DNA from 4 places in the Ensifer fredii genome. Region 3 is predicted to be linked to each of the others. Evidence: predicted binding sites of a transcription regulator. Region 3 holds the regulator's gene; each other region holds the start of a gene.
The links. The regulator PhoB, encoded in region 3, activates phosphate uptake and scavenging genes when phosphate is short. The targets are predictions, from matches to a motif close to TGTCATNNANCTGTCAT.

Region 1 (7,600 bases), 350 kb from region 3:
CCGCCCGTCCATGGAGGCAAAGGATTTCAGGATCAGCGCCAGGAGCTCCTCGTAGCGATCGAAGCCCGGGTCGAGGCGGAGCGTTTCCATTCCGTCGCTCAAGCCCGGCCGCGCCGGTAGCGGATCGTGTTGAAAGTGGCGGCGAGGCCGTCATAGAGCAGCAGCCGGCCGATAAGCGGCTCGCCGATGCCGGTGATGAGCTTGATCGCTTCCATCGCCTGAAGCGTGCCGATGACGCCGGTCAGCGCTCCGACCACGCCGGCTTCGGCGCAGGCCGGCACCGCGCCCGGCGGAGGCGGCGTCGGGAAGAGATCGCGATAAGACGGATTGGGGTGCCCGCCGGCATCCGCCTCGTAAGGCTTCAACACGGTGACGGAACCGTCGAACCGCCCGACCGCGCCGGTGACGAGCGGAAGGCGCGCCGCCTCCGCCGCATCGGCCGCGAGGTAGCGCGTATCGAAATTGTCCGAACCGTCGACGACGAGGTCGTATTGCTGGAAGATCGCCTCTGCATTTTCGGATGCGAGGCGCAACGCGTGCGGCGCGACTTCCACATGCGGGTTGAGATTGGCAATTGCGGCGGCGGCGCTTTCGACCTTCGGCCGGCCGACATCGCCGGTGGCGTGGATGACCTGGCGCTGCAGGTTGGACAGCGACACGGCGTCATCGTCGACGATGCCGAGCCGGCCGACGCCAGCCGCGGCGAGATATTGCAGCACCGGGGCGCCGAGCCCGCCGGCGCCGATGACCAGCACGCGCGCGGCCTTCAGCTTCTGCTGTCCGGCGCCGCCGATCTCAGGGAGCACGATATGGCGCGCGTAACGGGCGATTTCCGATGAGTCGAGTGCTGCTGCGGTCATGTCCGTCTCCGTGGATGCCTGTCGGCGCCTTTTTTTAAAGCACGCCATGGAGCAGGCGGATGTCACTCCGAAACGCGGCCGTTTGCAACCGTCAGATGGCAGGCCCGTCCGCCGAGCGCCTCGAACATCGCCCGGTCCGTCCCGGTCATGAAGGCCTGACCGCCGAGCTCGTCGACGCGGTCGAAGAGAGCCGCCCGCCGCCCCTGATCGAGATGGGCGGCGATCTCGTCGAGCAGCAGCACCGGCGCGTGCCCGGTCAGGTCGCCGACGAGCCGCGCATGGGCGAGCACGAGCCCGACGAGCAGCGCCTTCTGCTCGCCGGTCGAGCAGCGTTCCGCCTCCATGTCCTTTTCCCGGTGGCGAATCAGGAGATCGCTGCGGTGAGGCCCTTCGAGCGTTCGCCCCGCCGCCGCATCGCGGATGCGGCCGTCGCTGAGCATCGAGAGATAGCGTTCTTCGAGGTCGTAGGCGGGCAGGCCGTGACAATCGTCGAGAAAGCCGGCAAGCGAAAGACCGGCGGACGGGAAGCTGCCGCCGCCTTGGCTGCGTTCCACAAGTGCCGTCAAAAGCCCAAGCATTTCCAGCCGCGCAAGCGCCATCGAGACGCCCAAGCCTGCCATTTCGCGCTCGATCGCGGTCAGCCAGGCGGGATCCGGCCGGAATTCCGAGAGCAGCCGGTTGCGGCTGCGCATCGCTCGGTCGAACTCGCTGGCGCGCCGGCCATGCTCGGGATCGAGCGACAGCACCAGCCGGTCGAGAAACCGCCGCCGATCCGAGGATGGACCGGTGAACAGCCCGTCCATCGCCGGCGTCAGCCACAACACGCGCAGATGGTCGGTGAGTTCGTCGACGGTGCGGGCCGGCGTGCCGTTGAGCCTCAGGCGGCGCGACTGCCCTTCCTCCGCACCCGCCGTGCCCGTGCCGATCTCCACCGGCCCGTCCATGCCCTGGACCGCCGCGAAAACCGAAAAACCGTCCGCCGCGCCCACCCGGGCGACATCCGCATAAGCCGCGCGACGCAGCCCCCGCCCCGGCGAGAGAAAGGAGATCGCCTCCATAAGGTTGGTCTTGCCCGCGCCGTTCTCGCCGGTCAGCACCACATGGCGCTGGTCGAGCTCGAGCGACAGCGCCGCGTAGTTGCGAAAATCACTGAGTTTCAGGCGGCTGAGATAGACCTTATGGGGCATTGCGGGTCCGCGTTCGACGTGCCTGTCAGGTAGGACGAAAGCCCGGCCGAGGCAAGCCGAAAGGCTCTCGCCCGAGGCGTGGACCGGTCACGTGGCCGGGCCCTGCGCCAAACCGCTGTGGGAAAGCCCCGTTTTTCCGCAGCTTCGGAACTTTTCACGGGCGTGCAGGTACAATATGACAGCGGCATGACAATCGACAACGTATGGATCGCTGATGCTCGGCCTGTTTCGCAAGCTCCTCCCCCGTGAAGACCGGTTCTTCGATCTCTTCGAGCAGCACTCGCGCACCGTCTTGGAGGCGGCGGAGGCGCTGAAGGCGTTGCTCGCCGGCGGACCGGACATCGAACGTCATTGCGACCGCATCGTCCAGCTCGAGGACGAGGCCGACGGGATCACCCGGGAGGTCCTGCTCGCTGTGCGCCGCAGCTTCATCACACCCTTCGACCGCGGCGACATCAAGGATCTCATCCAGTCGATGGACGATGCGATCGACATGATGCACAAGACGGTGAAGACCATCCGGCTCTACGAGCAGCAGAGCTTCGATCCCGGCATGCAGGCGATGGGCGCCGCAGTCGTCGAGGCTGCCCACCTTGTCGCCGAGGCCATTCCGCTCCTCAACCGGATCGGCGTCAATGCGCATCGCCTGAGCACGATCGCAGAAGAGGTCACCCGCGTCGAAGGCCGTTCCGACGAGCTGCATGAGCAGGGCCTGAAGGACCTCTTCAAGCGCCATGGCAGCACCAATCCCATGGCCTATATCATCGGCAGCGAAATCTTTGGCGAGCTGGAGAAGGTCGTCGACCGCTTCGAGGATGTTGCCAACGAGATCAGCGGCATCGTGATCGAGAACGTCTGATGGACGCCACACTCGCCTTCCCGCTGCTTGTGGGCCTCATCGGAGTCGCCCTGTTCTTCGACTTTCTGAACGGATTGCACGATGCGGCGAATTCGATCGCAACGATCGTGTCGACGCGGGTGCTGCGGCCGCAATATGCCGTCATGTGGGCGGCTTTCTTCAACTTCATCGCCTTTTTGTTTTTCGGCCTGCACGTGGCCGAGACGCTCGGGAAGGGGATCATCAATCCCGGCATCGTTACGCCGCAGGTCATCTTTGCGGCATTGATCGGCGCCATCGCCTGGAACATCCTGACATGGGTCTTCGGCATCCCGTCGAGTTCCTCGCATGCCCTCGTCGGCGGCCTTGTCGGCGCGGGCCTCGCAAAGGCCGGCTTCAGCTCCATCGTCTGGTCCGGCCTCCTGAAGACCGCCGGCGCCATCGTCATGTCGCCCGGCATCGGCTTCGTGCTCGCTCTCCTGCTGGTGCTGATCGTCTCCTGGCTGTTCGTGCGCCAGACACCGTTTGCCGTCGACAGCACGTTCCGCGGCCTGCAATTCGTTTCGGCCTCGCTCTATTCGCTCGGCCATGGCGGCAATGATGCCCAGAAGACGATGGGCATCATCGCCGTGCTCCTGTTTTCGCAGGGCTATCTCGGGCCGGAATTCCATGTGCCCTTTTGGGTGGTCATCACCTGCCAGGCGGCGATCGCGCTCGGTACGCTGTTCGGCGGCTGGAGGATCGTCCACACCATGGGATCGAAGATCACAAAGCTCAATCCGATGCAGGGTTTCTGTGCCGAGACCGGTGGCGCCATCACGCTGTTTGCAGCGACCTGGCTCGGCATTCCGGTCTCGACAACGCACACGATCACCGGCGCCATCATCGGCGTCGGGTCGGCCCGGCGCGTCTCGGCCGTGCGCTGGGGGATTGCCGGAAACATCGTCGTCGCCTGGGTGATAACAATGCCCGCCGCCGCGCTGATTTCGGCCCTCTCCTATTACGCGGTCGACCTCGTCGGCTAGAGAGCGCGCGCAGCCGCCAGCACAGGTACTGACCGACTCGCCCCGAAATGGTCGGCGCTCGGGGGCCGCCGCGACATTGGCAGTATTTCCGGCGGGGTGTATATATTCGTAGCCTGAGGAATTGTCTCTGGAGGGGACGATGACGGACGTCAAATGGACGATCAAGGGCCGCGAATTCATTCATTGCAATTGCGCCTATGGCTGCCCCTGCCAGTTCAATGCCCTGCCGACGCAAGGGCATTGCAGCGCCGTGGGGGTGATCGAGATCGAGGAAGGCCATCACGGCGATACGCGACTCGACGGCCTGAGGTGCGGGATGATCGTCGCCTGGCCGGGTGCCATCCACGAGGGCAGGGGCGAAGTCGTGCCGATCGTCGACGAGCGCGCCTCGGACGCCCAGCGCGAGGCGCTGCTGCGCATCATGAGCGGCCAGGACACCGAACCCGGTGCGACCTTCTTCCAGGTGTTCTCGACGACCTTCGAGACGTTCCACGATCCGGTCTTCGCGCCGATCGACTTCGAGGTCGACATCGAGAAGCGGACGGCGCGCGTCCGCGTACCGGGATGGATGGAGGCGCGCGGCGAGCCGATCCTCAATCCGGTGACCGGCGATTCGCATCGCGCCCGCCTCAACCTGCCGAACGGGTTCGAGTACGACACCTGCGAGATGGGGCGGGGCTGGGCCGACACGACCGGTGTCCTGCCGCTCTCGCTAGCGGACTCGCACGCCCATTTCGCCAGGATCCATATGACCGAACGCGGCGTGGTGCATTGACACCATGACCGACACCACGCTCGAAGCCCTGTTGCGCCGCGACCGGGCGATCGTCGCGGCGGCGATCGCCGCTCTGGCAGCGATCGCCTGGATCTACATCCTGTGGCTGGCCGCCGGGATGGACGGCATGCCGATGCCGGCGGCGGGTGGCGACGGAGCCATGCCCATGGAACCCGGCATGGACATGGATATGGACATGGACATGGGAGGCGGGACGAGCGCCGGTCCGCTCGACTCGGTGCTGGGGATATCGCCACGTCCCTGGGGCACCGTCGAGGCCGGCATCACCTTGACCATGTGGGTGGTGATGATGGTCGGCATGATGCTTCCTTCGGCGTCGCCGATGATCCTTCTCTATGCCCGTGTCGGACGGCAGAGCCTACGCGACGGCAAGCCTTTCGCTTCGGCTGGCTACTTCACCGGCGGCTATCTCGCCGCCTGGGCCGGCTTTGCGCTGGTCGCTACGCTCGGGCAATGGCTGATCGAAGGCATCCTGCTGACCCCGGCGCTCGCAAGCGCCAGTCGTCTCTTCAGCGGCATTGTGCTGGTCGTCGCGGGCCTTTACCAATGGACGCCGCTCAAGGACGCCTGCCTGACCCAATGCCAGGCGCCGATCGTTTTCCTGCAGCGGCACGGCGGCTTCCGAAGCGATCCGGGCGGCGCCGTGAAGCTGGGCTTCCGCCACGGTCTCTATTGCGTCGGCTGCTGCTGGGCGCTGATGGGCCTCCTGTTCGTCGGCGGCGTCATGAATGTCTTATGGATCGCCGCGATCGCTGTCTTCGTGCTGGCCGAAAAGCTGCTGCTGGCCGGGCGCATCCTGTCGCGGATTGCCGGTTCGGCGCTTGTGATCTCTGGTATCTGGCAATTGGCTGCGGTGCTGGGCTGGCCTGCCGCTGCCATGTGAGAGTGGGTGTGTGTTGTGTGTGGCGCCCCTCATCCCGCTGCCGCGACCTTCTCCCATTTTGATGGGGAGAAGGGGTAAACCGCGCCCTCCAGTCCCCTCTCCCCGTCATGACGGGAGAGGGCTAGTCCCCGGGTTAAACCCGAGGAGAGGGGCAAATGTGAGAGGCGAACTAATCGCTCAGCGTATCGAAGAAATCCTTCATGCGAGAGAAGAAGCCCGCCGATTGCGGATTATTTTCCTTCGACGAGATCTGCTCGAACTCCTGCAGCAATTCGCGCTGGCGCTTGGTGAGCTTCTGCGGCGTCTCGATCTGGATCTGGATATAAAGGTCGCCCGTCTGGTTGGAGCGCAGCACCGGCATGCCCTTGCCCTTCAGGCGGAACTGCTTGCCGGCCTGGGTTCCCTCCGGCACGGTGACGCGCGATTTCGTGCCGTCGAGAGTGGTGACGTCGAACTTGCCGCCGAGGGCGGCCGTCGTCATCGAGATCGGCACGCTGCAGTAGAGATCCGCCCCGTCCCGTTGGTAGAACTCATGCGGCTTGACCGACAGGAAAATATAGAGGTCGCCGGACGGGCCGCCGCGCAGGCCGGCTTCGCCCTCGCCGGAAAGGCGGATGCGGGTGCCGTCCTCGATGCCGGTCGGAATGTTGACCGACAGCGTGCGCTCCTCGGTGACCCGGCCCTGGCCATGGCATTTCGTGCAGGGATCGGTGATCGTCTGGCCGCGGCCGCCGCAGGTCGGGCAGGTGCGTTCGATCGAGAAGAAGCCCTGGGCGGCGCGGATGCGGCCTGAGCCCTGACAAGTGGCGCAGGTCTTCGGGCTGGTGCCCGGCTTCGCACCGGAACCGGTGCAGACGTCGCAGGTGACCGAAGTCGGCACGCGGATCTGCGCCGTCTTGCCGGAAAACGCCTCCTCGAGGGTGATCTCCATATTGTAGCGGAGATCGGCACCGCGTTCGCGGCCGCCTGAAGAGCGACGCTGCCGGCCACCCATCATCTCGCCGAAGATGTCTTCGAAAATGTCCGAGAAGCCGCCGGCGCCGCCGCCGGCAAAGCCATTGCCGAATCCGGCTCCCATGCCCCCCTGCTCGAAGGCGGCGTGGCCGTATCGGTCGTAGGCGGCCCGCTTCTGCGGGTCCTTCAGCGTCTCATAGGCCTCGTTGATTTCCTTGAAGGATTTTTCCGCTTCCTGGTCCCCGGGATTGCGGTCCGGGTGATATTTCATCGCCAGTTTACGGAAAGCGCTTTTCAGCTCCTTCTCGTCCGCGTTTTTTTGAACGCCAAGCGTTTCGTAAAGATCACGTTTCATGCTTCAACGGTTGTCCAGTTGACAAGGCTTGCCAGCGCGAAGGGTCCGACCCTGATTATCTTGCCACAGGATTTAGTAAACCTTGAAGCGCGATACCATAGCCCAAACGTCGTCCGCGTGGTTTTTTGACGGGAATAATGGTGTTCCCGCACCATTTCCCGTCCTTATCGCCTCGTGATGCCTTCGCCTACCCGCCTCATCGGCCGGCTTTTCATGTCACGGCGAGGTCTCGGTATACAGAAAAGCCCGGGATCGCTCCCGGGCCCTGTTCGTCCGAGGACGCGAACCTTATGCCGACCGCTTGCGGTCGTCCTCGTCCTTGACTTCCTCGTAATCGGCATCGACGACATCGTCGCCGTCGCGCTTGGCGTCGGCGGCCGCATCCGCGTGCGCCGCTTCGGCCTGCTGGGCTTCATAGATCGCCTGGCCGAGCTTCATGGAGACTTCCATGAGCGTGTTGGTCTTCGCCTTGATGTCCTCGGCGTCCGGCTCGGACGCTTCGACGGCGGTCTTCAGCGCCGCGATCGCGTCGCTGATCGCCTTGCGATCCGTCTCCGAAACCTTGTCGCCATATTCCTTCAGCGACTTCTCGGAAGAATGGATCAGGCTTTCGGCCTGGTTCTTGGCTTCGACCGCTTCGCGGCGCTTCTTGTCGGCCTCGGCATTGGCCTCGGCGTCCTTGACCATCTTCTCAATGTCGGC
Region 2 (7,600 bases), 650 kb from region 3:
TTCATGCGAATGCTGCAGCAGTCACAACAACGAAAAATCGCCCATGACCTTCACGCTTCGCGACGCCGTCGCCGCCGATCTTCCCGCCATCACCGAGATCTACCGCGAGTCGGTCCTAAACGGTGTCGCGACCTACGAGGTGACGCCGCCCTCCGAGGCGGAGATGGCGCTGCGCTTTTCGACGATCACCGGCAGCGGCTATCCCTATATCGTCGCCGCGGACGAGCAGGGCAGCGTGCTCGGCTACGCCTATGCGTCGGCCTTCCGCACCCGGACCGCCTATCGGTTCCTGGTGGAGGATTCGATCTATCTGGCGCCGGAATCGCGCGGCCAAGGCATCGGCAGGGCGCTGCTCGAGGAGCTCGTCAAGCGGTGCACCGCGCTCGGTTTTCGCCAGATGGCGGCGGTGATCGGCGGCGCCCATCCCTCCTCGATCGCCGTTCATCGCGCCGTCGGCTTCGAGCATCAGGGAACGATGAAGGCAACCGGCTTCAAGCATGGGCGCTGGCTGGATACCGCGATCATGCAGCTTCCTCTCGGCGAGGGAATGGACACCCTGCCCGCCGAGGGCGCCTATCCGGATACGCTTTACCGGAGCTGATTGCCCCTCTCCTCGGGTTAAACCCGAGGACTAACCCTCTCCCCGTACGCGGGTAGAGGGACTGGAGCCGGCGCGGCATAGTCCTTCGCCCCGCTTGCGGGGAGAAGGTGCCGGGAGGCGGATGAGGGGCAATTCCAAATGGAGACGCTGCGTTATGTCTCGACGAGCTTCAGCACCTTGTCGAAGACTTTGAGGACCTGTGCCAGCTCGTGGCCGCGCTTCAGGATCGTGCCTTGAGCGTTCAGCACGCTGTAGGCACCCTGTTTGGCGGCGAGTTTGGGGTTCTTCTCGATGCGGTAGAGCGGGACTTCCCCGGCGCGCTTGAACACCGAGAACACGGCACGGTCCTTCAAATGGTCGATCGCGTAGTCGCGCCATTCGCCCTCACCGACCATGCGGCCGTAGAGTCTCAGAACGAGGTCCAGCTCACGGCGGTGGAAGGTGACTGGCGGGGGGTTTTTGGCTTGCTTGTATTCGTGAAAATCGACGACCACATTCGATGTGGTCTGGCCCTGGTGACGCGCTTCGCCCTCCGGCAAATCCGATTGATCGGTCATCGGCAATTCGGCCTTCTGATGTGACAGGACCATGACAGTGTGCCTGACGAAAGACGAAAAGCAAGCCGGAAGCTGTTGGCAAGGCGGGCAATTCTTGCCCTTGCCGCAATTCAGTCAAATCGCCGCCCCAATTCACCGCAAAACTCCGACCGCTGCCGGACGAGTCGTTGCCACCGTATGTCCGGACAGGTTGTCATGCTGCGGGAGGTTTCCAAACGCAGACATGACCGGTTCGGTCCGGTAACTTCGAACCCTCAGCCCCAGCCCCTCGATGCTGCCGGGCCGAACCATCCCTCCGCCTCGAATTCGGCGCGTGCGCTCGCATCTGCCCCTCATCCGGCTGCCGCCACCTTCTTCCCGCAAGCGGGGCGAAGGGACGATGCCGCACCCGCTTACGTCCCTACACGAGCAGACAAGGGGCAAACTCCTGACCGGAGCCCTTCGCGTCGCTACAGCTTGCCTTGCGGGCCGGCGAGAAGGGTTGCGGCGCCGATGATCGGGCCCGGCGTTTCCGCATCCTTCATCGATTGCAGCAGGATGGCGCAGCCGCTATTGCCGCGCCCCTCGATCAGCACCGAGGCGGGGAGCGTGAACTGGGCGGGCTTGCCGTCCCACATGCCGATGGTCTGGATATCCTTGACCGCGTGCCAATAGGCGATTTCTTTGCCCTTGTTCTCGCCTCTTTCGACTTTGACCTCCCGGGCCCGGTCGAAATAGACGACGACGACATTCGCCTTGCCCTCACCGGCGCCGACCTTGATGGAGATTTCCTCGCCGCCGATCGTGGCATCGACCGCCACGGCGAGCCCGCCGCCGCCGGCGCTCATCGTCGCCAGCCGGGACTTGACCGCCTGGAGGTCGGAGCCGTTCACGTGATCGCGGCCGTTCAGAACCACCTGTGGCGTGTAGACGCCACTGCGGCCGAGCATGCGGGCATAGGCATACTGCCGCTCGGTGTTTTCCTTGGTGGCAAGCGTGTCGGCCCAGCCGAGATAGTTCCAGTAATCGACGTGATAGGCGAGTGCCACGACCTCGCCCTCGTCGATAAGCGCCTTCAAGGCGGCGTCGGCGGGCGGACAGGACGAACAGCCCTGGCTGGTGAAAAGCTCGACCACACCCTTGAACGCCTTGCCGTCGTCGGCCGCCGCCGTGCCGCTGATGGCACCGAGCAGGCCCATGGTCAGGGCCAGGCGGCGGAGCATTGGCAGCAAGGCGAAAGTCATGGCGTCACTTGTATTTGTCGGGCGGGCGCTTCCATCAGGGGAGTACATTACATACGACGGGCCGGTTTCAACAGAAAGTCACGTTGGAGTGACCTGCGGGCAGGCTGGGGAAAACGTCGACGGACATAAGCGGCGGCAGTTAGCGCAAAAAAAGAGCCGGGGCATCGGCTGATGCCCCGGCCAGATCGTTGAAGCAGAATGCGGACGGCCGGTTCAGGCCGCGAGATCGCGCAGAACCGTCTGCAGGATGCCGCCATTATTGACGTAGGTGACCTCGTCCAGCGTGTCGATACGGCAGATGAGCGGCACTTCCTTCACCGAACCGTCGCCATAGGAGATCTTGGCGACGCGCCTTTCGCGCGGCTGGACATTGGCGAGGTTGTCGATCGTGACGACCTCATCGCCCTTCAGGCCCAGCGAATCCCAGGTCGTGCCCTCTTCGAAGACGAAGGGGATGACGCCCATGCCGACGAGATTCGAGCGGTGGATGCGTTCGAAGGACTGGGCGATCACGGCCTTGACGCCGAGAAGGTTGGTGCCCTTGGCCGCCCAGTCGCGCGAGGAGCCGTTGCCGTATTCGACGCCGGCGAAGATGACGAGCGGAACGCCCTCTTCCTTGTACTGCATGGCCGCATCGTAGATCGACATCTCTTCCTTGGACGGATAGTGGATGGTGTAGCCACCTTCTTTGCCGTTCGGGCCGAGCATGTGGTTGCGGATACGGATATTGGCGAAGGTGCCGCGCATCATCACTTCATGGTTGCCGCGGCGCGTGCCGTACTGGTTGAAGTCGGCAACGGTCACGCCATGGCCGAGCAGGTAGGAGCCTGCCGGTGAGGCGGCCTTGATCGAACCGGCCGGGGAAATGTGGTCGGTGGTGATCTTGTCGCCGAAGAGGCCGAGGACGCGGGCGCCCTTGATGTCGGAAATACCGGCGCCCCTCTTGCCCATGCCCACGAAATAGGGCGGGTTCTGCACATAGGTCGAGGCCTCGTCCCAGGCATAGGTCTGCCCGGCCGGAACCTGGACGGCCTGCCAGTTTTCGTCGCCCTTGAAGACGTCCGCGTATTTGGTCGCGTAAAGTTCGCGGGTCACGTATTTGAAGATGAACTCCTGGATTTCCTGCGAGGTCGGCCAGATATCCTTCAGGTAGACCGGCTTGCCGTCCTTGTCTTCGCCGATCGGCTCCTTGGTGAGGTCCTTCTGGACCGTGCCGGCGAGTGCGTAGGCGACCACAAGCGGCGGCGAGGCGAGGTAGTTTGCCTGGACGTCCGGCGAGATGCGGCCTTCAAAGTTGCGGTTGCCGGAAAGAACGCCGGCGGCAATCAGGCCCTTGTCGTTGATCGTCTTCGAGATCGGCGCCGGCAGCGGGCCGGAGTTGCCGATGCAGGTGGTGCAGCCGAAGCCGACGAGATTGAAGCCCAGCGCATCGAGGTCCTTCTGCAGGCCGGACTTCGCCAGATATTCGCCGACAACCTGCGATCCGGGCGCCAGCGATGTCTTCACCCAAGGCTTGGTCTTCAGGCCCTTGGCGACCGCGTTGCGGGCAAGCAGGCCTGCGGCGATCAGCACCGACGGGTTCGAGGTGTTGGTGCAGGAGGTGATTGCCGCGATCGCGACGTCGCCATGGCCTATGTCGAAATCCGTGCCTTCGACGGCATAGCGGTTCGAAAGCTGACCGGGCTTCTTGTAGTCGTTTTCGAGCGCGACGGCAAAGCCGGAGGCGATGTTTTCAAGCGCGATGCGGCCCTCGGGGCGCTTCGGGCCGGCCATCGACGGCACGACGTCGCCGAGGTCGAGTTCCAGCGTGTCGGTGAAGACGAGGTCCGAACCGTCGCCCTCGCGCCACATCCCTTGAGCCTTGGAATAGGCTTCGACCAGCGCGATGCGCTGTTCTTCACGACCGGACATCGTCAGGTAGTTGATCGTTTCGGCGTCGACCGGGAAGAAGCCGCAGGTGGCGCCGTATTCCGGACCCATGTTGCCGATGGTGGCGCGGTCGGCGAGCGTCATGTTGTCGAGGCCCGGGCCGAAGAATTCGACGAATTTCGAGACGACGCCCTTCTTGCGCAGCATCTGCACGACGGTCAGCACCAGGTCGGTTGCCGTCACGCCTTCCTTGAGCTTGCCGGTGAGTTTGAAGCCGATGACTTCCGGCAGCAGCATCGAGACCGGCTGACCGAGCATCGCTGCTTCCGCTTCGATGCCGCCGACGCCCCAGCCGAGCACGCCGAGGCCGTTGATCATCGTGGTGTGGCTGTCGGTGCCGACGCAGGTATCCGGATAGGCGGTGATTTCGCCGTTCTCTTCGCGGGTCCAGACCGTCTGGCCGAGATATTCCAGATTGACCTGGTGACAGATGCCGGTGCCGGGCGGCACGACGCGGAAGTTCTTGAACGCCTGCTGGCCCCATTTCAGGAAGCGGTAGCGCTCGCCGTTGCGCTGATATTCGAGTTCGACGTTCTTGGCAAAGGCCTGCGGCGTGCCGAATTCATCGACGATGACCGAGTGGTCGATGACGAGGTCGACGGGAACGAGCGGGTTGATCTTCTCCGGGTCGCCGCCGAGAGACACCATGGCGTCGCGCATCGCCGCGAGGTCGACGACGGCCGGGACGCCGGTGAAGTCCTGCATCAGCACGCGCGCCGGACGGTAGGCGATTTCGTTTTCCGCAGTGCCCTTGTCGCTGAGCCATGCGGCGACGTTTTCAATGTCCTTCTTGGTGACCGAGCGGTCGTCCTCGTTGCGCAGCAGGTTTTCCAGCAGCACCTTCATCGAATAGGGAAGCTTGGAGACACCGGCGAGGCCGTTCGCTTCCGCTTTCGGCAGGCTGTAATAGACATAATCCACGCCGTTGACCGTGAGCGTGGAGCGACAATTAAAGCTGTCTAGGGATTTGGACACTGGAAATACCCCGTTCCGTCTGATCGCCAAAAGCTGACGTACGAACGCCCGAGCGCCTGTGAAGCGCGAAATGGGATGCGGGTGCGGCCATTTCCGCTGTCCGTACGTGGAATGTCATTCCATGTTCGGCGCTTGGATGAAATTCACGCCGACCGCTGGCGTGTTGGCCGCCTTATAGATAATTTCTCCAATTCGTGCCAGACCAACCAAGGTCCAATCGGAACTTTTTTTGCTCTGCAAAAAAGAGCGTCAAGGAAAGCTTAAGATCGATGCGCCTGCTGGTTGAGGGTTTGAGTGCGAGGCGAGGCGAAGACTTGATTTTCAACTATATTTCCTTTTCGCTTGCAGCCGCGGAGGCGCTCGTGGTGACGGGGCCGAACGGCTCTGGAAAGTCGACCCTGCTGCGCGTTCTTGCGGGTCTTCTTCGTGCCGAAACGGGGAGAATATCGCTCAAGGACGGACCTGCCGGTTTCGAGCATCCGCACGAGCTCAGCCACTATCTCGGCCACCGCAATGCGATGAAGCGGGAATTGACGGTCGAGGAAAATCTTTCCTTCTGGCAGCGTTTTCTCGGCAATTCGCCGGGCGGCTCCGGCCTCGATCTTGCCGCGGCGGCAGCCGCCGTCGGCCTCGCCGACATTACCCATCTGCCCTTCGGCTATCTTTCCGCCGGGCAGCAGCGGCGGATGGCGATGGCGAAGCTGCTCGTCGCCTATCGACCGATCTGGATTCTCGACGAACCGACCGCCGCACTCGATGCCGGCGCAGACAGGCTCTTTGCCGGGCTGGTCACGAGCCATCTCGAGCGTGGCGGCATCGTCATCGCCGCCACCCACCAGGCGCTGGGGATCGGGCAGTCGAAGACCTTGCAGATGACGGGGTTTTCGCATTGATGTCTCTTTTCTTCCGGGACCTGAAGCTTTCGGTGCGCGCCGGCGGCGGCGCGATGATCGGCGTGCTCTTCTTCATGACCGTCGTGTCGGTGATCCCCTTCGGCGTCGGGCCGGATCTCAATCTGCTTTCCCGCATCGGCCCGGCGATCCTCTGGATTGGCGCGCTGCTCGCCTCGCTTCTCGGCCTGGACCGGCTTTTCCAGGCGGAGCGCGAAGACGGCTCGCTCGATCTCATGCTGATGCACGAGACGCCGCTCATCCTCACGGTTTTCGTCAAATGCGCCGCCCATTGGGCCGCCACCGGACTCCCGCTGGTCGTCGCCTCGCCCTTTCTCGCCCTGTTCATGAACATGGACGAGTTCGCCATCGGCGCGACAATGCTTACTCTCCTTGCAGGGACGCCGGCGATCACCTTCATCGGGGCGGTCGGCGCGGCCGTCGCTGTCGCCCTGCCGCGCGGCGGGCTGCTCGTCTCGATCCTCGTGCTGCCGCTCGCCATTCCCGTGCTGATCTTCGGGGTGAGCGCCGTCTATGCCGCGGTCGAAGATCCCGCCCCCTTCCTGCCGCCTTTCATGATATTGATGGCGATAACCCTGTTCTTCGCGGTCATCGGACCGGTTGCGGCGGCCGCGGCGCTGCGGCATTCGGCCGACTGACGCAATCGTGATTGACCAGGGTCAATTGCGGAGAAGGTGCTTCCGCGTTAAACAGCCGTCATGAGCGATAACAGCCTGGCCATCCGCAAATTCAGCGATCTCGCCAACCCGACCCGGTTCCTGGCGCTCGCCGATCGCGTACTGCCATGGTTTGCCGCACTTACGGTGCTCGCCTTCGCCGCCGGGCTCTGGCTCTCCTTCACCACCGAGGGCGATTACCAGCAGGGCGAGACGGTGCGCATCATGTATGTGCACGTGCCTTCCGCCTGGCTGTCGATGATGTGCTACACGCTGATGGCGATATCCGCACTCGGCACGCTCGTCTGGCGCCATCCGCTGGCGGATGTCTCGGCCAAGGCGGCCGCACCGATCGGCGCCTGCTTCACCTTCCTGGCGCTCGTCACCGGCTCGCTCTGGGGCAAGCCGATGTGGGGCACCTGGTGGGTTTGGGATGCACGGCTGACCTCGGTCTTCCTGCTCTTCCTTATGTATCTCGGACTGATGGCGCTGAACCGGGCCATGGACGATCCGGCCCGTTCGGCCCGCGTCTCGGCCGTGCTGGTGCTCGTCGGTTTCGTCAATATCCCGATCATAAAATTCTCCGTCGAATGGTGGAACACGCTGCATCAGCCGGCAAGCGTCATGCGCCTCGACGGCCCCACCATCGATCCGGAATTCCTGTGGCCGCTCATAATCATGGCGGTCGGCTTCACGCTCCTGTTCTTCACGCTGCACATCGCCGCAATGCGCAACGAGATCTGGCGCC
Region 3 (7,600 bases):
ATTACGGCGAGAAGCGCGCGCTCTTCGACGTCAACCTGAATATCCGCGAGAATACCGTGACGGCGCTCATCGGCCCTTCCGGATGCGGCAAGTCGACCTTCCTGCGGACGCTCAACCGCATGAACGACACGATCGAGAATTGCCGGGTCACCGGCCGGATTACCCTCGACGAGGACGACATCTACGATCCGTCGATCGACGTGGTGGAACTGCGCGCCCGCGTCGGCATGGTCTTCCAGAAGCCCAATCCGTTCCCAAAGTCGATCTATGAGAATGTTTCCTACGGGCCGCGCATCCACGGCCTGGCCCGCACGAAGGCCGATTTCGATGAGATCGTCGAAACGAGCCTGCAGAAGGCGGGCCTGTGGAATGAGGTGAAGGACCGCCTGCAGGAGCCGGGGACGGGTCTTTCCGGCGGCCAGCAACAGCGCCTCTGCATCGCCCGCGCCGTTGCCGTCAGCCCGGAAGTGATTCTCATGGACGAGCCCTGCTCGGCCCTCGACCCGATCGCCACGGCCAAGGTCGAAGAGCTCATTCACGAGCTGCGCGCCAATTTCACCATCGTCATCGTGACCCACTCGATGCAGCAGGCGGCCCGCGTCTCGCAGCGCACCGCCATGTTCCACCTCGGCAATCTTGTCGAGGAGAACGACACCGACAAGATGTTCACCAATCCGGACGACCAGCGCACCCAGGATTACATCATGGGCCGCTTCGGCTGATCGCCCGAAAACCCACCGCGAAGAGTGCGCCCTCGAGGAACCGTAGATGTCTCACCCCCACATAACGACAGCCTTCGACGAAGAGCTTAAATATCTGACGCGCCGGATCTCGGAGATGGGCGGCCAGGCCGAGCAGATGGTGGCGGATTCAGTCCGGGCTCTGGTGAATTCCGATCTGGCGCTCGCCCAGAAGGTCATTTCCGACGATGCAATCTTGGACGACGCCGAGCGCCAGATCGGCGAAAAGGCGATCGTCACCATCGCCAAGCGACAGCCGATGGCCGCGGATCTCCGCGAGATCATGGGGTCGATCCGGATCGCCGCCGATCTCGAGCGCGTCGGCGACCTCGGCAAGAACACTGCCAAGCGCGTCATCGCGGTTGCCGGCTCCGGCATTCCGCGCAAGCTGGCGCGCGGTCTCGAGCACCTCGCCGAACTCGCCCTGATCCAGCTCAAGGAGGTCCTCGACGTTTACGCCTCGCGTTCGCCGGAGAAGGCAAACAGCATCCGCGAACGCGACGAGGAGATCGACGCGATTTACACCTCGTTGTTCCGCGAGCTGTTGACCTACATGATGGAGGATCCGCGCAACATCACCCCCTGCACGCATCTCCTTTTCTGCGCCAAGAACATCGAGCGTATCGGCGACCACGCCACCAATATCGCCGAAACCATCTACTACATGGCGACGGGCGCCCAGCCGCAGGGCGAGCGGCCGAAGGACGACATGACGTCAACGCTCGGATCCGTCACCGACTGAGGGGACACCCGCCAATCATGAATCTAGGCAAGGAGTCGTAACTGAATGTTGCCGAAGATAGCCGTTGTCGAGGACGAGGAAGCGCTCAGCGTGCTGCTGCGCTACAATCTCGAGGCTGAGGGCTTCGAGGTCGATACGATCTTTCGCGGCGACGAAGCGGAGATCCGCCTGCAGGAGCGCTTGCCCGACCTTCTCATCCTCGACTGGATGCTGCCCGGCGTCTCCGGCATCGAGCTTTGCCGCCGTCTCCGACAGCGCCCGGAGACCGAGCGGCTGCCGATCATCATGCTGACGGCGCGCGGCGAGGAAAGCGAGCGGGTGCGAGGCCTTGCGACCGGTGCCGACGACTACGTCGTCAAGCCGTTCTCGACGCCGGAGCTGATGGCGCGGGTCAAGGCGATGCTCCGGCGGGCGAAGCCTGAAGTGCTGTCGACGGTGCTTCGCTGCGGCGACATAGAGCTCGACCGCGAAACCCATCGCGTGCATCGTCGCACCCGCGAAGTGAGGCTCGGCCCGACGGAGTTCCGGCTCCTGGAGTTCCTGATGGCCTCGCCAGGCCGCGTCTTCTCCCGCTCGCAGCTGCTCGACGGCGTCTGGGGGCACGACATCTATGTCGACGAGCGAACGGTCGACGTCCATGTCGGCCGGCTGCGCAAGGCTCTGAATTTCTCCAATATGCCCGATGTGATCAGGACGGTGCGCGGCGCCGGCTATTCGTTGGAAAGCTGACGCTTGCGCTGCTTTTCCGGCGTTCCAAAGTGATAAGGGGCCCGACGGGCCCCTTCATGCGTCCTTGTTATTGCTCCGACCGATCAGCGCGCGCGGCGCCGCTCGGCCGAGGGCTGGTAGGCGAGGCGAGCGTGGTAGCTGCAATAGGGGGAGGATTCCGGCGAGTCGTTGCCGCAGAAGTGGAATTCTTCCTTGAGCGGGTCGCCGATCGGCCATTTGCAGGTCCGCTCGGTCAGCTGGGTGAGTTCCAGCCGGCGCGACATCGGCACGACAATGTTGGTGTCGAGTGCGAGATCCTGCTCCGCCACCAGATCGACGGCGACCTCTTCCTTGAGCACGGCCGTGCCGGCAGCGCGGGTAACCGTCCGGGTCACGGCGCGTGCCGCGTAGTTCGGGGCGCGGGGCGCCGAGGTCGTCCGCTTGGGACGAGCCGCCGCTGTCGCTCCGCCGGCCTTGGCGCGGCCTGGCAGGCTCAACCGATGAACCTTGCCGATCACCGCGTTACGGCTGACGCCTCCCAGCTGCGCCGCGATCTGGCTCGCGCTTAGGCCCTCGGACCATAGCTTCTTCAGCTTCTCAACCCGCTCGTCCGTCCAGTTCATGTCTGCACTCCCCGTTCTCGGCGTTGGGATGGCAGAATCCATCACCGTTCTCCGGAAAAGCCCCGGAGTTACAACGCGATAACTATTTTGGTGACTAGGTCCGCCGCATGCGTCTAGTAATTGAATATTAACCTACCGGCCGGGTGACTCCGTGGCAAGAGTCGCCGGAATCGCGCCGAATCGATTTCGCAGTTTTCCCCAACTTGCTGTCGGATAGTTGCATTTTTGCAAGCCCCGCATCGGGATTTTTTCGCGGTGCGGAATCCGGGCCGGCGCGACTGTTGCAAGCCTTGGTTTTGTTGACATTGCGCCGCGATATGGGAATAGTGCCTGCGCCGCCGAAAGGCGGCATTTTTGATTTTTGTCGGGCCGATACGTCCGACAGCGATGCCGATGACGAAGGAGATGCTGATCATGGCCGCAACACCGCCGCTCTACGACACCTATCTGCGTGCGCCGTTGCGTTTCGAGCGAGGCGAGGGCGTCTGGCTGATTGCCGAAGACGGCACCCGCTATCTCGACTTTGCAGCCGGCGTCGCGGTTAATTCGCTCGGCCATGCCCATCCTCATCTCGTCGAAGCGCTGAAAGCGCAGGCGGAGAAGCTCTGGCATGTGTCCAATCTCTACGATGTTCCCGGCCAGGAGAGCCTGGCGCAGCGGCTGACGGCGGTCACCTTCGCCGATCGAGTGTTCTTCACCAATTCCGGTGCGGAAGCGCTCGAATGTGCGATCAAGACGGCGCGCCGCTACCATTTCGCCAAGGGCCATCCGGAGCGGTTCCACATCATCACCTTCGAAGGCGCCTTCCACGGCCGCACCATCGCGACGATTGCCGCCGGCGGCCAGCAGAAATACATCGAAGGGTTCGGGCCGAAGGCTCCGGGCTTCTATCAGGTGCCGTTCGGCGACATCGCCGCCGTCAAGACCGCGATCAACGACGAGACCGCTGCAATCCTGGTCGAGCCGATCCAGGGCGAGGGCGGCATTCGCCTCGCTTCGAAAGAATTCATGCAGGAACTGCGCGCGCTCTGCGACGAGTTCGGGCTGCTGTTGATCCTCGACGAGGTCCAGTGCGGCGTCGGCCGCACAGGCAAGCTCTTCGCGCATGAATGGTCGGGCATCAAGCCGGACATCATGGCCGTCGCCAAGGGCATCGGCGGCGGCTTCCCTCTCGGCGCCTGCCTGGCAACGGAAGCGGCGGCGGCCGGCATGGTGGCCGGCACCCACGGCTCCACCTACGGCGGCAATCCGCTGGCGATGGCGGTCGGCAATGCGGTGCTCGATGTCGTCCTGGCCGATGGTTTCCTGGAGAATGTCAGCGACGTGGGATTGGTGTTCCGCCAGGGGCTTGCCTCGCTCAAGGATCGCTTCCCCGACGTGATCGAGGAGATCCGCGGCGACGGCCTGATGCTCGGCATCAAGGCAAAGGTGCCTTCCGCCGACTTCCTGAAGGCGATCCGCGCCGAGAAGCTGCTTGCCGTGCCGGCCGGTGAGAACGTGCTGCGGCTGTTGCCGCCGTTGATCACCACGCCCGCCGAAGCGCGCGAGGGGCTGGCACGACTCGAGCGTGCCGCCGAGGCGGTGCGCGCCAAGAGCGGAACGGCCGCGGCCTGAGGTCGCGACGGACGGTCGATTACCGGTTTATGACAGGAACTACAGCATTATGACTGCCACCAGACATTTTCTCGATCTCTCGGCAATGACCGCGACCGACCTGCGCACGATCATCGACGATGCCCGCGCACGAAAGACGGCGACCAAGGCCGGAACCGCCGAGAAACCGCTTGCCGGCAAGATGCTGGCGATGATCTTCGAAAAGCCGTCGACCCGCACCCGCGTTTCCTTCGATGTCGGCATGCGGCAGCTCGGCGGCGAGACGCTGTTCCTGTCGGGGACCGAAATGCAGCTCGGCCGCGCCGAGGCGATCGGCGACACGGCCAAGGTGCTGTCGCGCTATGTCGACGCCATCATGATCCGCACGACCGATCATCGCCGGCTTCTGGAATTGGCCGAGCACGCCACCGTTCCGGTCATCAACGGGCTGACCGACGACACGCATCCCTGCCAGATCATGGCGGACATCATGACCTTCGAGGAGCATCGCGGGCCGGTCAAGGGAAAGACGATCGCCTGGGCGGGTGACGGCAACAACGTGCTTCACTCGTTGATCGAAGGCTCGGCGCGCTTCGGCTACCGGATGAACATGGCCGTGCCGCTCGGCTCCGAGCCGCAGGACAAGTTCCTGAACTGGGCGCGTAACAATGGCGGCGAAATCCTGCTCTGCCATGAGGCGGAGCAGGCGGTTGCCGGCGCGCACTGCGTTGTCACCGACACCTGGGTGTCGATGAACCAGGAGCATCGCGCCCGCGGGCACAACGTCTTCCAGCCCTATCAGGTGAACGCGGCGCTGATGAAGCACGCGGCCCCGGAGGCCTTGTTCATGCATTGCCTGCCGGCGCATCGCGGCGAGGAAGTCACCGACGAGGTCATCGACGGCCCGCAGTCGGTCGTCTTCGACGAGGCCGAGAACCGGCTGCACGCGCAGAAGTCGATCCTCGCCTGGTGCCTGGGTGCCGTCTGACGGGACCGTTCGAGGGCCAGGCCGGGCTATTGAAATCGGAGAGCGGTGACACGATCTAGGCGATGTGCGGGAGAGTTCGGCCGCTGCGCCGTTTCTCGCCACAGCGCGTTTCAGCGGATCCGCCGCATACGGGGCGCTTCCGGAGCCGCGCTTGCCTGCTGGACAAATCGGTCCATGCCGGGATCAAATAGGATAAGCGGCAGTTAGAGACGGAGTGCGTCGATCGGCGCTCTCGATGTCACGAGCAATGCACGGTGTCATGCGAACGTTGCGCCTCTCGATCGAGACGCAGCGGTGCAACGAACGGCAGGGTGTGCGCGGCTGCTCTTGCATCCGCAGGATGGAAGTTCGATCACGGCGACGGCGGGTTGCTTGGCCGCTGTGATCCATGCAAGGAGCAAACGATGACAGAGACAGCACCGGGACTTGGCGAGTTCGATTTTGCCGGTGACGACCACGTCGTTCCCTTCCAGGTCGAGGGCCTCGACGTGCGTGGCCGAGCCGTGCAGCTCGGCCCGATGCTCGACGCTATCCTCGAGCGGCACAGCTACCCGCTGCCGGTGGCGCGGCTGGTTGCCGAAACCGTCGTGCTGACGGTCCTGCTCGGTACCTCGCTCAAGTTCGACGGCAAGCTGATCGTCCAGACCCAGGGCGATGGGCCGGTCGATCTCGTCGTTGCCGATTTCTCCACCCCGGATCGGGTCCGCGCCTATGCGCGCTACGACGAGGAAGCGCTTGCCGCCGCCGAGAAGGGCGGCCGCTCGCAGCCGCACGAACTGCTCGGCAACGGCATCCTTGCCTTCACCATCGACCAGGGCGCCCATACCCAGCGCTACCAGGGCATTGTCGCGCTTGACGGCGCGACGCTCGAAGAGATCGCTGCGGTCTATTTCCGCCAATCGGAACAGATACCGACCAAGGTTCGCCTCGCCGTCGCCGAACTGCTCGACCGGGACGAAAACGGCAAGCCGCGGCATCGCTGGCGCGCCGGCGGCATGGTGGCGCAGTTCCTGCCCGAGGCGTCCGAGCGCATGCGCCAGCCGGATCTGCCTGGCGGCGATGGCGATGACGGCGACGCCAGCCTGCTCTTCGAGGAAGACGATCTCTGGGCGGAAGCCAAGGTGATGGTGGATACGATCGATTCCGACGAGCTGACCGATCCTACCGTCGGCACCGAGCGTCTGCTATATCGTCTGTTCCACGAACGGGGCGTGCGCGTCTACCAGCCGCAGGCCGTCTACGATCGCTGCAGCTGCTCGCGTGACAAGATACGCGAGGTCCTGGAGGGACTGAGCGAGGAGGATATCGAGCACAGCATCGAGGACGGCGAGATCAAGGTCACCTGCGAGTTCTGCTCCACCGACTATCGCTTCGAGGCGAGCGAGGTGCGATCTCAATAAAGGCGGGCGGCTAATGCATGTCGCCCAAAAGTGTGCAGCGGTTTTGGGATAACGACATGCACAAAAACAAAGACCTAAGGCGCGCCGCGTGAATACGTTTGAACGCGACGGGCTTTAGTTCAGCGTCCGCACCAGTCCGGGAGAATCGAGCGAGAAGGCGGGGATGGCGACATTGAAGGTCTCTCCGTCTTCGGCCTCCATGCTGTAGTGGCCGAACATGACGCCGGAGGGGGTGTCGAGCGGGCAGCCGGAGGAATATTCGTAGGTGTCGCCGGGATTGAGCAGCGGCTGCTCGCCGATGACGCCTGGACCGCTGACCTCGTCCACCTGGCCGTTCTCGTCGGTGATGTGCCAGTAGCGGGTCATCAGCCGAACCGCGATTTCGGAATGGTTCGAGATGACGATGCGGTAGCCCCAGACATAGCGGCTATCATCCGGATCCGATTGTTCTTCGAGATAGTACGGCTCCACCGTGACCTCTATGTCGCGTGTCAGCGCACGGTACATGTTCGACATCCTGTTTCAAAACTGCTCGAGTATCATACAGCGATAAGGTTTCGTGAAGAATAACGGCAGGATTATACGGGTCCTTACGATTTTCACGCAAGGCAGGGGAATATGCTCGACGGCGCGGCGCGCAGGCATCTCGATCCTATCCTGAACCGGCTCGGCGCCGCCCTCGCCAAGCGGGGCTTGGGCGCCGATGCGGTCACGGTCGCCGGCCTTTGTCTTGGACTTGCCGCGGCCGTCCTGATTGCCTTGCATTACTACGTGGCGGGTGCGGCTCTCATTCTCCTGAGCCGGCT
Region 4 (7,600 bases), 1.6 Mb from region 3:
GCCCCAACATGCAGGCGCGATAGTCCGCCTCCTCGCATTCCGGCAGGCGAGACCGGAGTCCGTTGTGTGAGACCCAGCCGTCGTCACCCCTCGTCCATTCGGAGATCGCGAGCGCCTCCTCGAACTGGCTCATCTGGAAGGCGAGCGAGCGATCGGCATTGAAGCCGAAGCTCGCGCCGTCGAAGACCAGTTCGTCCTGCCCGCCGAGCTGATTGGCATAGATCATCGGCAAGCCGGTCTCTATCACCTGCTTCAGCACGATCTGGTGACGGACATCAACTTTACCGCGGTAGTAGGGCGAACCGTTCGGAGAAAGCAGGATTTCGGCGCCGCTTTCCTCGAGCGTCTCGCAGACGCCGAGCTCTCCCCAAATGTCTTCGCAGATCGGAACCCCGATGCGAATGCCGCGGAAATTCACCGGACCGGGCATCTCGCCTTGATCGAACACCCGCTTTTCGTCGAACTCGCCGTAATTCGGCAGATCCACCTTGTCACGGACGGCGATGATCTTGCCCCCGTCCAGGACGGCCACCGAATTGTGCCGCTGCGCGGAGGCTTGACGGGGGAAGCCGATGATCACTCCCGGCCCTCCATCCGCCGTCTCTGCGGCGAGGTTCTCGACGGCGCGCAGGCACGCCTTCAGGAAGGCCGGTTTCAGCACCAGGTCTTCAGGCGGATAGCCGGAAATGAAAAGCTCGGTGAACAGCACCAGGTCGGCGCCCTGGCGCGCGGCGTCGGCCCGCGCTTCGCGCGCCTTGGCCAGGTTGCCGGCGATATCGCCGACGGTCGGATTGAGCTGGGCTACGGCGATCCGTAGCGTCGAAGGTGCGGCTTTCTGTGGGGTCATGGCAGGCCTGTCGGTGTTTCCTCGGCGAATGCATCCAGCTTAAGGCTTGTACTTAACGCATCAGGGGGCAAAAAAACCCCTCCCAATCGCAATGCTTAGAAAAAATCTGAAAAATCCTGTTGTTCCCGGCCGTTAGTGACGCGACAGGGACCCGTCGCCACAGCGGGAACCTGAGGATCATCAAAGCCGTTTCGCCATTCATCCCCCGTTCAAGATGACGGTCGTATGACAGTTGAACGAAAGTTTTGTGAAATTGGAGAAGTTGTGGCCAGTATCGATTCCGCCGCGAGAGGTCCTCAGGTCTATGTCGAAAGGCCGGGCTTTTCCGTCAGACACGCAAAGACCCTGGCGGGCACCCGCAGCGCGCTGTTTTCGCTTTCGCTTGCCGCGACGATCGTCTTTGCGGTCGAGTTCATCGTGCGCCAGTCAGGCTCCGAAACGATCGCCTATTTCATCGATCCAATGCGGCCGGCCTGGACGACGGTCGCAGTCTTCTTCCTCGTCATGCTGGCGCTCGACGCGCTGTTTGGCCGTGAGCACAAGGGCGCGCTCGTGGTGGCGCCGCTCGCCATCATCCCGGCATTTATCTGCCAGCAGAAGCAAGTCTTCCTGTCCGACCCGCTCTATCCCACCGATTTTCTGTTCGGCCGTCAGATCATGGAGCTGATGCCGGTGCTGGTGAAGGATCGGCCATGGACCGCAGTCGGTGTCGTTCTCGGAATACTGGCAACCGTCATCGCCATCGCCCTGCTGCTGCGCTACGCCTGGCGGAACTTTCCGAAGCTGACCAGCCGGGAGCGTCTCGCACGGGTCGTCTTCGCCCTGCCGCTGCTCGTCGCCTTCTGGAACATCATGGACTACAACCAGTTCTCCTGGGTCCGTGACCGGTTGCGCGTCATTCCGATCATGTGGGACCAGACCGAGAACTACCGCCACAACGGCTTCGTGCTCGCCTTCGCGATCAACCTGCCGATGGCCAATGTGAGCGCTCCGCCCGGCTACATGGCCGATGCGATCGGCCGAATTCCCGTAAAGCCGCTGCCCGCCGGAACGACGCATCGCGGCAAGCCGGACGTCATCGTGCTGATGAGCGAATCCTTCTGGGATCCGACGCGTCTGCCCAAGGTCAAGCTGACGCCCGATCCGATGCCGACGATCCGCGAACTCCAGGGCGGCAACGTCTTCTCGCCCGAATTCGGCGGCATGACGGCCAATGTCGAGTTCGAAGCGCTGACCGGCTTTTCGAATGCCTTCTTGCCCTATGGCAGCATTCCATACCAGCAATATATCCGCAATCCGATCCCGTCGCTCGCAACCTTCTTCCGCGGCGAAGGCTATGTGTCGCGCGCCATCCACCCGTTCCAGGGCTGGTTCTGGAACCGCACCGCCGTCTACAAGGCCTTCGGCTTCGATACCTTCCGCTCCGAAGAGAACCTGCCGGCGATGCAGAAGCGCGGAATTTTCGCTTCGGATGAATCGCTGACAAAGGAGATCATCCGCCAGGCCGACGCGATGGACGATCCCTTCTTCTTCTTTGCCGTGACGCTGCAGGGCCATGGGCCCTACGAGCCGAACCGCTACGCGAAGAACACCATCAAGGTCGAGGGCGACCTCCCGGAAAGCGACCGGCAGGTGCTTGCCACCTACGCTCAAGGGATCAAGGAGGCCGACGACAGCCTGAAAATGCTCATGGAGTGGGCGAAGCAGCGGGATCGCGAGACGATCATCGTTCTCTTCGGCGACCACCTGCCGCCGCTCAACACCGTCTACACCAGCACCGGCTACATGAAAGACGTGACGGCGGAACGCAAGGGCTCGAAGGACCAGATGAAGGCGCAGCACGAAACGCCGCTTGTCGTCTGGTCGAACAAGACCGGTGCGCAAAAGGATATCGGCAGCATCAGCCCGGCTTTTCTTTCTTACCAGATCCTGAAGCAGGCGGGCTATGAGCACCCCTACTACACGGGTTTCCTCGGTAAGGTTCACGACCACTTCCGCGTTCTCGACCGCTATTTGCTGATCCGCAAGAACGGCAAGGGCTTGGAGAACTGGCTGCGCCAGCCGAAGATTCCGGTGACGCTGCGCGACTACCGCTTCCTCCAGCACGACATGATGTTCGGCAAGCGCTATAGCACCGAGCGCTTCTTTAAGTCGCACGCCGAACTTTTTAGCGCCGGCTTATAAGCGGATCGTCTGCGAACGCACTCATTGGCCCGGTGTCCCCGCCGGGCCAATTGCGTATTTGACTATCCGCGCCCCAATTCTCGCCGGGTTCCGATTGGATGCAGGCCGATCCGAAACAAGACAGAATCAACTTTTGCGCAAGTCAGACTCCGCTAAAATGACAACAGATACGATGCTTTAACCATTTTCGCGCATCGTACAGCTGTACGGATGCCAGAAATTAACTTCAAGATTCTGCGGAGACGCTGCTATGTCCGCACGAATCCTGAGCTTACCGGCCAAGCCGTTAGTCATACCAAACTATAGCAGCCACGGCTCTTCACCCGCCGGTGGCATCGGCGCCGCAAATTCCCCTAAAATTTACGTGAACCCAAACGGCGTACTTGCGCGTTTAGGCCAAGGTGAGATTTTATGTTGATTGCGCCGGGGCACGGGGTAAGCGAGCATTCGGTGCGTGGAGAAATCTGGAGCACACGCAACAGATGCAGCGGCTTGCTGGGACGGAAGAAGCCGGACGGAAGACTCCGCCCACCTTTACGGTGGACGCTCTCGTGCAAAACCCTCAATTTCTTGAGGTCTTGCAAGCGGGCGCGCGTACCCTGATTTCCATGAACGACCTGTTTCCGCGCATCGCGCGCCTCGTGGCAGCCCACCAGAGATGGATGCTGACGCAAGCCGCCTATGCCTTACACCTGGAGCGCGACCCGAACGACGCCGATTCCGGCATCACCGCAGCGCGATTGCTGAAAGTCATGCGCGAAACGGGCGCTGCCAGCCGGAACACGGCGACGGCCTTCCTCGCCGAACTCGTAGCCTACAAACTGCTCCGCCCGGCAAATGGCGGTCGCACGAAAAGAACGCGTCCCCTCGAGCCGACGGAAATCAGCGAAAACGCCATGCGGCTCTGGTTCAAGACGCAGATGAGCACACTCGATTTATTGGACGGCGGATCGCGCGTCAGACGCCTCGAGACGGATCCCGGCATCTTCGAGCGCGCGCAGCCCCGTGTCGCCAGGCGGCTGCTCTCGGACCCGAGATGGACGCAGCCCCCGGAAAGCGTGGCGATCTTCGTATGGTCGGAATCCGGCGGGGTGATCCTCGACGACCTGATGGCGCGCCCGCCCACTCTCGCCGTCCACGGCAAGGTCTGGGTAGACGTCAGCCTTGCGAGACTTGCCGAACGTTATCTGATCTCGAACACCCATATTCGCCGGCTGTTCGCGCGCGCAGAAGCGGCCGATTTCATCGGCAAGGGAGACGATGGCGCACGCGGCCGGTTCTGGTTGAGCAGCCGGCTCATCGAGGAATACGCCTCCTGGGAAGCAGTCAAGTTCGAAGCGCTGGCGGATGCCTTCGATCAGTCCGTGGTCGCATATCCCTGAGGGCGAGCGCGTTACTGTGACGCTTCCGCAAAGCGCGGCAGGTCGTCGTGGATGTCGTAGAAATCACCCTTGTCGGCGCAAAAAATATGATAGCCGGGCTCGAGACCGGTCGGCCCGTCGAACGTCCCTGCGAGGATAGAGGTATAGTCGAGCCCGTCCGCCTTCCAGAACAGCGCCGAGCCGCAGTGACGGCAAAAGCCGCGCTTCGCGCTCGTGCTGGAGCGGTACCAGGTGATCTGGTCTGCGCCTTGGACCTCCATGTGGCTGTCGAGGACATTCGTAGCGGCGTAGTAGAGCCCTGTCTGCTTCCGGCATTGCGAACAATGGCAGAAAATCAGCTCCCTCAGTTTCCCCTTCGTCTTGAACCGCACGGCGCCGCAGAGGCATCCGCCTTCATGGATTTCCGTCATTCCCCTCTCCACTGCAACAAAAAAGCCGGGCCAGCTTCACAAGCTGGCCCGGCGCTGTCAAATTCAGAAGTTGCGGCGATTGTTCAGTAGAATTGAACCTTCGGCGCGTCTGCGATCACTCAGCCGTTGACCACCATCTTCTTTTCGTCACGGCCGCCCTTCATGCGTTCGGCAAGAAGGAAGGCAAGCTCCAGCGCCTGATCGGCGTTGAGACGCGGATCGCAATGGGTATGATAGCGGTCCGCGAGATCGTCACCGGAAAGGGCGCGTGCGCCGCCGGTGCATTCGGTCACGTCGTTCCCGGTCATCTCGATGTGGATGCCGCCCGGATGGCTGCCCTCGGCGCGGTGGATCTGGAAGAAGCTCTCGACTTCCGAGAGGATCCGCTCGAAGGGCCGGGTCTTGTAATTGTTGAGCGTGATCGTGTTCCCATGCATCGGATCGCAGGACCAGACGACCTTCTTGCCTTCACGCTCGACGGCGCGGATCAGACGCGGCAGGTGCTCGGCGACCTTGTCATGGCCGAAGCGGCAGATCAGCGTCAGGCGGCCGGCCTCGTTGGCCGGGTTCAACAGGTCAATCAGCTCCAGGAGACCATCCGCGGTCAGCGACGGACCGCATTTGAGCCCGAGCGGGTTCTTGATGCCGCGGCAATATTCGACATGCGCATGGTCCGGCTGGCGGGTGCGGTCGCCGATCCAGATCATGTGGCCGGAGGTGGCGTACCAGTCGCCGGAGGTCGAATCGACGCGCGTCAGCGCCTGCTCGTAGCCGAGCAGCAGCGCCTCGTGGCTAGTGAAGAAGTCGGTCTCGCGCAGGCTCGGATGGTTTTCCGAGGTGATGCCAATCGCCTTCATGAAATCCATGGTCTCGGAAATCCGGTCGGCGAGCTTGCGGTAGCGCTCGGCCTGCGGGCTGTCCTTGACGAAGCCGAGCATCCACTGATGCACGTTCTCGAGATTGGCGTAGCCGCCCATGGCGAAGGCGCGCAACAGGTTGAGCGTTGCGGCCGACTGGCGGTAGGCCATGATCTGCCGCTCCGGATTGGGGATGCGCGCCTGGTCCGTGAATTCGATGCCGTTGATGATATCGCCGCGGTAGCTCGGCAGCGTGACATCACCCTGCTTTTCGACGCCCGAGGAGCGCGGCTTGGCGAACTGACCGGCGATGCGGCCGACCTTGACGACCGGCTGCTGGGCGCCGAAGGTCAGCACAACCGCCATCTGCAGGAAAGCGCGGAAGAAGTCGCGGATCGTGTCGGCGCCATGCTCGGCAAAGCTCTCGGCGCAGTCGCCGCCCTGCAGCAGGAAGCCGCGGCCCTCGGCCACGTTTGCGAGTGCACTCTTCAGACGCCGAGCCTCGCCGGCAAAGACGAGTGGCGGAAACTTCGCGAGACGCCCTTCGACCGCGTCAAGCGCTGCAAGGTCCGGATAATCCGGCACCTGCTGAATGGGTTTCTGCCGCCAGCTGTTCGGAGTCCAAGTCTGTGCCATTTCCATCACCTGTTGTCTGACGCGGCCGGACCGCGTCGCGCCCCCTGCGGCCACCAGGCCGCCCGGCATTCGGAGAGTTCGTTCGAACCGGCAAGCTGGCCGGCCCGAGCCGCCACATCCGCACGGGCCGGTCACGCCGCGGATGCGGGCTTATAAACGTTAACAGGAGGCTTGGAAAGCCACTCTACCAGAAAACATCGGCTACCGCGCTTGGCTTTCGCGCCCGGCGGAACCGCGGCTCAAGCGACCCTTTCGCCTTCCCGCACCCGATAGCTTGGCGAATACATCGTCACCAGTTCCTCGGCCGCCGTCGGGTGGACCGCCATGGTACGGTCGAAATCGTCCTTGGTGCATCCAGCCTTCAGCGAAATACCGAGCAGTTGCGCCATTTCACCGGCGTCGTGCCCGAGGATATGGGCGCCCAGGACCCTGCGATCCGCGGCATTGACGATGAGCTTCATGATCATCTTGTCCTTGCGTCCCGACAGCGTCGCCTTCATCGGCCGGAATTCCGCACGGTAGATTTCGAGCTCGTCATATTTCCGCGCCGCCTCCTCCTCGCTCAAGCCTACCGTGCCGATTTCCGGCTGCGAGAAGACGGCCGTCGCGATCAGGTCGTGATCCGGCGAGGTGGGATTGTTCTTGTACTCCGTCTCGATGAAGCACATCGCCTCGTGGATCGCCACCGGCGTCAGCTGCACGCGGTCCGTGACGTCGCCGAGGGCGTAGACCCCGGGCGCGCTCGTGCGCGAGAAGGCGTCGACAATGATGGCGCCGCGCTCATTGACCTTGACGCCGGCATTCTCGAGGCCGAGCCCCTTGGTGTTCGGCACGCGGCCGAGGGCGAGCATCACCTGATCGACGGCGATTTCGCCATGCTTCATGGTCTTGGCGACCCGCTGGCAATCGGCGCCGGCCGAGACCGACTGGATGATATCCTCGCAGAGGATACGAATGCCTTTTTCCTCCATCGCCGCATGCAGGCCGCGCCTCAGGTCCTGGTCGAAGCGCGAGAGAATCTCCTTGCCGCGATAGATCAGCGTCGTTTCGACGCCGAGGCCATGGAAGATATTGGCGAACTCGACGGCGATATACCCGCCACCGGCGATCAGGATCGATTTCGGAAGCTCAGTAAGGTCGAAGGCCTCGTTTGACGTGATGCAGAGCTCATGTCCCGGCAGCGCGTCATGCGGGCTCGGATGGCCGCCGACCGCGATCAGGATGCGTTCCGCGGTCACCGTCTTGCCGCTCGCGAGCAGCCGCACCTCATTGGGTCCGGCAAGT

Region 1: NXT3_RS00775 (DUF47 domain-containing protein) is a predicted target of PhoB. The motif match lies at 2,223-2,239, and genes of this name have one in related genera.
Region 2: NXT3_RS18795 (DUF2794 domain-containing protein) is a predicted target of PhoB. The motif match lies at 1,179-1,195, and genes of this name have one in related genera.
Region 4: NXT3_RS10455 (LTA synthase family protein) is a predicted target of PhoB. The motif match lies at 1,062-1,078, and genes of this name have one in related genera.

What each region holds. Positions count from the first base shown of each region.
Region 1 covers NZ_CP024307.1:162,916-170,515, forward strand. Annotated here, with positions in the region: gene NXT3_RS00760 (GNAT family N-acetyltransferase) at 1-90, opposite strand, end outside; gene moeB (molybdopterin-synthase adenylyltransferase MoeB) at 99-860, opposite strand; gene recF (DNA replication/repair protein RecF) at 923-2,047, opposite strand; gene NXT3_RS00775 (DUF47 domain-containing protein) at 2,262-2,906, shown strand; gene NXT3_RS00780 (inorganic phosphate transporter) at 2,906-3,910, shown strand; gene NXT3_RS00785 (DUF1326 domain-containing protein) at 4,050-4,685, shown strand; gene NXT3_RS00790 (DUF2182 domain-containing protein) at 4,690-5,589, shown strand; gene dnaJ (molecular chaperone DnaJ) at 5,759-6,898, opposite strand; gene dnaK (molecular chaperone DnaK) at 7,187-7,600, opposite strand, start outside.
Region 2 covers NZ_CP024307.1:3,823,920-3,831,519, forward strand. Annotated here, with positions in the region: gene NXT3_RS18790 (GNAT family N-acetyltransferase) at 44-601, shown strand; gene NXT3_RS18795 (DUF2794 domain-containing protein) at 754-1,158, opposite strand; gene NXT3_RS18805 (DUF1223 domain-containing protein) at 1,608-2,381, opposite strand; gene acnA (aconitate hydratase AcnA) at 2,595-5,285, opposite strand; gene ccmA (heme ABC exporter ATP-binding protein CcmA) at 5,555-6,178, shown strand; gene ccmB (heme exporter protein CcmB) at 6,175-6,834, shown strand; gene NXT3_RS18825 (heme ABC transporter permease) at 6,895-7,600, shown strand, end outside.
Region 3 covers NZ_CP024307.1:508,708-516,307, forward strand. Annotated here, with positions in the region: gene pstB (phosphate ABC transporter ATP-binding protein PstB) at 1-722, shown strand, start outside; gene phoU (phosphate signaling complex protein PhoU) at 769-1,482, shown strand; gene phoB (phosphate regulon transcriptional regulator PhoB) at 1,528-2,211, shown strand; gene NXT3_RS02470 (GcrA family cell cycle regulator) at 2,295-2,813, opposite strand; gene NXT3_RS02475 (aspartate aminotransferase family protein) at 3,228-4,427, shown strand; gene argF (ornithine carbamoyltransferase) at 4,477-5,394, shown strand; gene NXT3_RS02485 (Hsp33 family molecular chaperone) at 5,799-6,794, shown strand; gene apaG (Co2+/Mg2+ efflux facilitator ApaG/CorD) at 6,909-7,301, opposite strand; gene NXT3_RS02495 (CDP-alcohol phosphatidyltransferase family protein) at 7,413-7,600, shown strand, end outside.
Region 4 covers NZ_CP024307.1:2,112,063-2,119,662, forward strand. Annotated here, with positions in the region: gene NXT3_RS10450 (NAD+ synthase) at 1-847, opposite strand, end outside; gene NXT3_RS10455 (LTA synthase family protein) at 1,112-3,031, shown strand; gene NXT3_RS10460 (hypothetical protein) at 3,514-4,413, shown strand; gene NXT3_RS10465 (GFA family protein) at 4,425-4,823, opposite strand; gene NXT3_RS10470 (class II 3-deoxy-7-phosphoheptulonate synthase) at 4,943-6,316, opposite strand; gene gor (glutathione-disulfide reductase) at 6,556-7,600, opposite strand, start outside.